2 linked regions of the Candidatus Thiodictyon syntrophicum genome follow. The protein of the gene in region 1 interacts with the protein of each later gene in a pairwise test. Links are inferred from orthologs where the notes say so. Each region holds a gene or a part of one and is shown on either strand. Other genes may lie near its edges.

What was found.
Region 2: the proteins of fdx (region 1) and THSYN_RS24195 interact in binary tests that used the Escherichia coli proteins (3 or more experiments, as listed by UniProt). The link is inferred for Candidatus Thiodictyon syntrophicum from one-to-one orthologs.

Annotation. Positions count from the first base shown.
Region 1 is NZ_CP020370.1:6,184,174-6,187,487, reverse strand. The notes cover bases 1-2,999. They hold fdx (ISC system 2Fe-2S type ferredoxin), read left to right. Parts: upstream 1-1,330; coding sequence 1,331-1,669; downstream 1,670-2,999. Other genes in these bases: THSYN_RS26535 (lysophospholipid acyltransferase family protein), read left to right, coding at 2,750-2,999; THSYN_RS26540 (rhodanese-like domain-containing protein), read right to left, coding at 2,189-2,569; iscX (Fe-S cluster assembly protein IscX), read left to right, coding at 1,853-2,047; hscA (Fe-S protein assembly chaperone HscA), read left to right, coding at 1-1,331. In the rest of the region: more of THSYN_RS26535, read left to right, coding at 3,000-3,314. UniProt on the Escherichia coli protein: Ferredoxin are iron-sulfur proteins that transfer electrons in a wide variety of metabolic reactions. Although the function of this ferredoxin is unknown it is probable that it has a role as a cellular electron transfer protein.
Region 2 is NZ_CP020370.1:5,673,409-5,676,635, reverse strand. The notes cover bases 12-2,923. They hold THSYN_RS24195 (HesB/IscA family protein), read right to left. Parts: upstream 1,675-2,923; coding sequence 1,348-1,674; downstream 12-1,347. Other genes in these bases: THSYN_RS24190 (LON peptidase substrate-binding domain-containing protein), read right to left, coding at 1,874-2,536; THSYN_RS24200 (SufE family protein), read right to left, coding at 873-1,292; THSYN_RS24205 (hypothetical protein), read right to left, coding at 221-622; THSYN_RS24210 (LruC domain-containing protein), read right to left, coding at 12-136. In the rest of the region: more of THSYN_RS24210, read right to left, coding at 1-11; THSYN_RS24185 (phosphate-starvation-inducible PsiE family protein), read left to right, coding at 3,039-3,227. UniProt on the Escherichia coli protein: Is able to transfer iron-sulfur clusters to apo-ferredoxin. Multiple cycles of [2Fe2S] cluster formation and transfer are observed, suggesting that IscA acts catalytically.

The sequences.
Region 1 (3,314 bases):
ACGCGGTCTATGACTTGGGCGGGGGTACCTTCGATATCTCCATCCTGCGCCTGACGGGCGGGGTGTTCGAGGTCCTGGCGACGGGGGGGGACTCCGCGCTCGGGGGGGACGACCTCGACCGGGCGGTGGCCAACTGGGTGCTGGCACAGGCGGGAATCGGCGACGATGCGGTCCCTGGGGCCGACCCGGCGCCGGACTCCCGACTGGACACCCGACTGGATCAGCGCACCCTGCGGCGGCTCCTGCAGACTGCCGCCGCCGCCAAGGAGCGGCTCAGCACCGCCCCCAGCGCGGACCTGCGGATCGAGCTGCCGGACGGCCGCCACTGGGCCGGGACCCTGGAGCGTGCGACCTTCGAGGCCCTGGTCGAGCCCCTGATCGCCCGCTCGCTCGCCGCCTGCCGCCGGGCGCTGCGCGACGCCCGGGTGACGGCGGCGCAGGTCGACGCGGTGGTCCTGGTGGGCGGCTCTACCCGGGTGCCGTTGGTGCGGGCGCGGGTGGCGGCGCTGTTTGGCCGCGAGCCCTTGAGCGACATCGACCCGGACCGGGTGGTCGCGCTGGGTGCCGCGCTGCAGGCCGAGGCGCTGGTCGGCAATCGCACGGGCGATGACCTGTTGCTCCTGGACGTGATCCCACTCTCGCTGGGGATCGAGACCATGGGCGGGCTGGTAGAGCGGCTGATCCCGCGCAATACCACGATCCCGGTCGCCCGCGCCCAGGACTTCACCACCTTCAAGGACGGTCAGACCGCCATGGCGATCCATGTGCTCCAGGGCGAGCGCGACCTGGTGGCCGACTGTCGATCGCTGGCGCGCTTCGAGCTGCGCGGCATTCCGCCCATGGTGGCCGGGGCGGCGCGGATCCGCGTCACCTTCGCGATCGACGCCGACGGACTCCTGCGGGTCAGTGCCGACGAGTTGACCACCGGGGTCGCCGCCCGGGTGGAGGTCAGGCCGTCCTATGGCCTGAGCGATGCGCAGATCGAGTCGATGCTGAGCGATTTCCGCAGTCATGCGCAGGAGGACCAGATGGCGCGGCGCCTGCGCGAAGAGCGGGTGGCGGGCGAGCGCGTCGCTGAGTCCCTGCGCGCCGCGCTCGCCCGGGACGGCGACGCGCTCCTGGCCGCGGACGAGCGCGCCCGGGTGGACGCGGCCCTGGCCCATCTCCAGGGCACGCTGGGGCGCCCCGACGCCTTCGTCATCCGCCAAGCGGTCCGGGCCCTGGAGCGCACCTGCGCCGGCTATGTGGAGCGGCGCATGAACCGCAGCATCCAGGGCGCCATGGCCGGGTGCCGACTCGCTGAATTCGACCCCGATGCGAAGGAAATCTAATGCCGCAACTGACCTTTTTGCCCCATCAAACCCTCTGCCCCCGGGGCGCCTCGATCACGGCGCAGCCCGGGATCAGCATCTGTGACGCCGCGCTGGCCCACGGGATCGAGATCGAACATGCCTGTGACCGCTCCTGCGCCTGCACCACCTGCCATGTGATCCTGCGCGCGGGCGGCGACTCGCTCGCGCCCCCCGATGATCTGGAGGAGGATCTCCTGGACCGGGCCTGGGGGCTGGAAGCCGAGTCGCGTTTGAGTTGCCAGGCCCTGGTGGGCGAGGCCGATCTCGTGATCGAGATCCCGCGCTACACCATTAACATGGTGTCGGAGCGGCGTTAAGGCCCGGGTGTTCGGCGTGGTGCCGGTTGTGGGCAAATAGACAGGATTAACAGGATTCTGCAGGATTAACAGGATGACCCCACGGGCCGTTCAATTTTTTATGAGTTATCCTGTAAATCCTGTTCAATGTTCATCAGTCACGAACGGCCCTGTCGGGAGGCAATCAGGAGAAGACCTATGGCACTGAAGTGGACCGATACCCGGGAACTCGCCATCGCCCTGGAGGCGACGCACCCGCACCGCGACCCGCGCTATCTCAACTTCGTGGACCTGCGCACCTGGGTCGAGTCGCTCGCCGACTTTGCGGACGCGCGTGAGCGGTGCGGCGAGAAGGTGCTGGAGGCCATCCAACTGGCCTGGATCGAGGAGCGAGAATAGGCCTGACTTGGGCTTGGTCGTGGTGGCGGCCGGGCGCACGGTCCGCACAGCGGACCCTACTTAAGCCCGTAGGGTCCGCTGTGCGGACCCGCGACCCGACCGGGTGCGGGAGCAGGACCGCTCGCCGGTCGGGTCAGGGTTTCAGCACTGCTCCCAGGGCAGCCCGCGGAAGCGCCAGCCGCCCTTGGTACTGCGGTGGTGGTGCTCGTCCAGATCGCCCTCGAAGCCCTCGTCCACATGGTGAACCGCCCGCAGCCCGTCCTTGAGCAGGGCGCGGCCGGCCTCCAGCGAGCGCTTGCCGCTGCGGCAGATCAGGATCACCGGGGCGCAGGGACTGTCGGGCTCGCACACGGCGCCGCCCAAGAGGACCTTGCGGATCTCGGTCGTGAAATGGGGGTTGACGACCCAGTCCGGCTCGTCGATCCAAGGTACGTGTACCGCCCCCTTGGGGTGGCCCACGAACAGAAATTCCATGGAGGAGCGGATGTCCACCAGGACTGCCTGGGGCTGCTCTTGCAGCATCCGGTGGGCCTCATCGGGGGTCAGGGCGCTCGGGTGATCGTCACTCACTTGGGGGTACCTCGATTGGTGGTCGTTATCATGCGGCGTCGGTCGCGCCCGGGGCCCGCGGCGCGGGACCGACAGTGTAGCAAGTGGGCGCGGCCGTCGGCCGCGACAAGAACAACAATAGGAGCGGCGCCGGTGGCGAAAAAAAAACTGAGCGGTTGGCGGCGCCTGCGGGTCGCGGTGACGAATCGCATCGCGCGCGCCCTGGTGCAACTGGTCGCACGCCTGCCGCTCCCGGTGCTCCACCGCCTGGGTCACGTCGTCGGCTGGGCCTTCATCCACTGGCCCAACCGCCAACGGCGCAACGCCCTGATCAACCTGCGCTTGTGTTTTCCGCACCTGGAGATCCCCGAGTTGATCCGGCTGCGTGACCGCAATCTGGTCGAATTCGGCAAGACCTATCTGGAGATCGGCTACCTGTGGCAGCGCCCGCTCGATCAGGTGCACGCCCTGGTGCGGGAGGTGCGCGGGGCCGAATTCCTGCAACGCCCCCCCGGGCGGGGCCTGATTGTCCTGTCCCCCCACCTGGGGGCCTGGGAACTGGCCGGCCTGCACCTGGCGCGCCAGGGACCCACGGCGATTTTCTACAAGCCCCAGCGCTATCTCGACGACCTGATCCTGACCGCGCGGCGGCGCTGCGGCGCGCAATTGGCGCCCATCACCGCCCGCGGCATCCGTGTCCTGGTCCAGGCCCTGGAGC
Region 2 (3,227 bases), 510 kb from region 1 along the record:
GCGTGTCGCTGAACAGGAATCGGTAGACGTTGGGCGGGGTGGCCGGCTGGACCGGGATGGCGAATGTCGCGGCGCCCAGTGCGATCACCGCGGCGAGCAGAGTGTGCCGCGGGCCGGTGCTGACGGGCTTGGTCATGGAAGAGACTCCAGGTCGGTAGGGGCGGCTGGCCCGTTGCGGACACCTGTGTTCTTTGGGTTGCTGCACCGGGCCTTGCGACGGTCACTCGAAGGTGTGGGTCAGGGTGCCGCCGGCGTCGAGGTTCATGGTCACGGTGTTGGTGATGCCGAGCACGCCGACGCGCACCGTCAGTTGTTTGGTAGCGGCCGGAACCCGGACCTTGCGCTCGAAGCTGCCGGTCGCGTCGGTCAGGCCACGCTCCAGCACGCGGGTCTCGTTGCCGTCGGCGTTCAGGGCCTCGAGGATCTCGACGGTACGCAGGTCGGCGGGGGCACCCTCTCTATCGTAGGCGCTAATCTGCACCCACAGGTCCCGTTCGGCGGAATATTTGAAGCTGGCGTCGGCTGCGGCCAGCTCCTGTAACGCGCTCGCGGCCTGGGTGTTGGACAGGGTGGCGGCCAGGAGGAGGGCGGCGGCGATGCGGATCAGGGTGCTGGTGTTCATCGGGGCCTGCCTGTGAGTCGGTCGGAGCGGGTGGGTTATCCGACTCAATGCAGGTGCCGTGCCAGCCGATATTCGTTTCTTAAAACAAATTCCTAGGCCGCGCGTACTCAGCCGTTTCCGGATGGTGGCAGACGCGCGGATTGCGGGTGCGTTGCAAAATGCCTAAAAATCGGGTGCCCGGACGCGATCGGTACCACAAGTGCATTTTGCAACTGGCGCCGGCCCGCGGTGGGTGCGGGCCTGGCGGCGCTCAAGCGTAGGCCTGTGCCTGGCGGCGCAGCTTCTCGACGATGGCATAGACGCCGACGTGGCGGTTGGGGCTCAGGTGCTCTTCCAGGTGCAGCCCCTCGAACAGGGCCTCGGCGTCGGTCGCCTCGATCTGCGCGGCCGTCTTGCCGGAGTATAGTTGCACCAGCAGGGCCACCACGCCCTTGATGATGGCCGTGTCGCAGTCCCCGGTGAAGTGCAGGCGCGGGGGTGAGGCGGCGTCGGGGTGAGGCGCGAGATGCACGAGGCTCATGCACTCCTTGACCCGATTGTCCTCGGTCTTCTCGGCCGTCGGCATGGCCGGCAGGCGCTCACCGATCTCGACCAAATACTGGTAGCGCTGGTCCCAGTCGTCGAAGAGCTCGAAGTCCTCAATGACGGCCTTGATCTCGTCACTCATCATGATGCGCAATCCGAATCGATCGCCGCGCGCACGCGGCGCGGGCGCCGCGAACGGCTCAGACGTTGAAGGACTCGCCGCACCCGCAGGTGTTCTTCACCCGGGGATTACGGAACTCGAACCCCTGATGCAGCAGGCTTGCGCGCACATAGTCGATCTCCAGGCCATCGATCTGCTCCAGGGCCGCGCCGTCCACCACCACCTTGACGCCATGGCTCTCGAAGACCCGGTCGCCCGCGTCCACCGCGTCCGCATAGTCGACGTCGTAGGTGTAGCCGGTGCACCCGCTCTTCTTGGTGCCGACCCGCAGCCCCAGGCCCGACCCGCGTTGGTTCAACATGCCGGCGACATGGCTGGCCGCCGCCTCTGTCAGTGTCACTGCCATTTTGAAAACCTCTTTTCGGTTAACGTGTTCGTTGTCGTTGTCGTTGTCGTTGTCGAAATCGAGGTTATCGCAGCGCCACGGATTCTCTCGCACCCCGAAGTGCATCGCTTCTCCGATTACGATTACGACAACGACAACGACAACGACAACGACAACGATAACGACAACGATGGTATCTAGCTTGTTCTTGACTCTTTACTTAGTGCCGCAGCTCCGCCACGTCCATGCTGGCCGCGGAGGCCATGTCCATCAGCCCCCGCATCAGGCCGGCGCGCTCGCTGAGTTGGATGGTCTCGACCAGGGCCTGCTTGTCCTCGGGGCTCAGGGGCAGGTGGGCGCACAGCAGGTTCACGAGATCGCTGTCCGCCATCTTGTTGACATCCTCCCAAGGTACTTCGACCCCGCGCAGGGTGCAGTAAGACTTGAGCGACACCAGGAAGCCGTCCCGGTCCCCGATCACCTGGGTCTCCTCGTGGCAGTCGGCGGCGAAGCGCTCCCAGTCCACCGAGACCCGCCGGTAGCCGCGGCGCCCGGCCACCTCGCCGCGGACCTGGAAGCGGCAGACCCCGGTCAGGACCACCACGATTCGCCCGTCCGCGGTCTCGCTGTAGGAGGTGATGCGCCCGGCGCAGCCGATGCGGTGGATCTCCGGCACCTCCTCGAACAGGGTCTCGCTGGTGGGCTGGACCATGCCGATCAGGTGCGCGTCCGCCAGTGCGTCGGTCACCATGTTCAGGTAGCAGGGCTCGAACATATTGAGCGGGAGCTGGACGCCGGGCATCACCACCGCGCCGGGCAGGGGAAAGATCGGGATCTCGGTGGGCAGATCGGCAAAGCGGGGGAAGAACGGGTTGCGGCTCATGAGGGCTCCGGGGTGCGGTCGGCCGACGGGTGGGGCAGGCACGGCCTGCCATGCCTCGCAGTTGGGGGCGCCCGACCCGGTTCCACAGGGCAACGGTTGGGCGCGGCGTCCCCCCGCGCTTAGCGGCCTTGATCATCCTAAAATCCACAGATGAACACAGATGAACACAGATGAACGCAGATTTCTTCAAATTGTCATGCGCTTATCGCTACTGTCACAAGCACCCGCAAGGTGAGCCCCCGATCAAGCGTAAGTCAATGAAAAATCTGTGTTCATCTGTGTTCATCTGTGGATGACTGCTCTTTCTGGGGTCATCGTTCCGGCCCGCGGCCATCCTCTGGAGTCCAAGGCCTCGGCCTCGGCCTTGGTCTTGTCCAGCCAAGGCTGACGCCCGGGACTCCGGCCCCCGGGTGGCCGGAACCATGATCCAGGCCCGTCCGGCGGTCCTTTGGCCTTAGACTAGGCCCCGGTTCCTACCGTCAGTCACCCCGAGTCCGCCCCCATGATCGACCGTCTCTTTCACCTGTTCGAGCGTTCCCTCGCTGCCGTCCTGCTGCTCCTGATCGGCGCCGTGGCGGTCATCGCCGTGGCGGAGCTCTGCTTTGTGCTCTACCTCGACCTGATCAGCCCGCAGGGACTCCTCTTGGGCCTGGACGAGTTGTTCGAGGTCTTCGGGATGTTCCTCATCGTC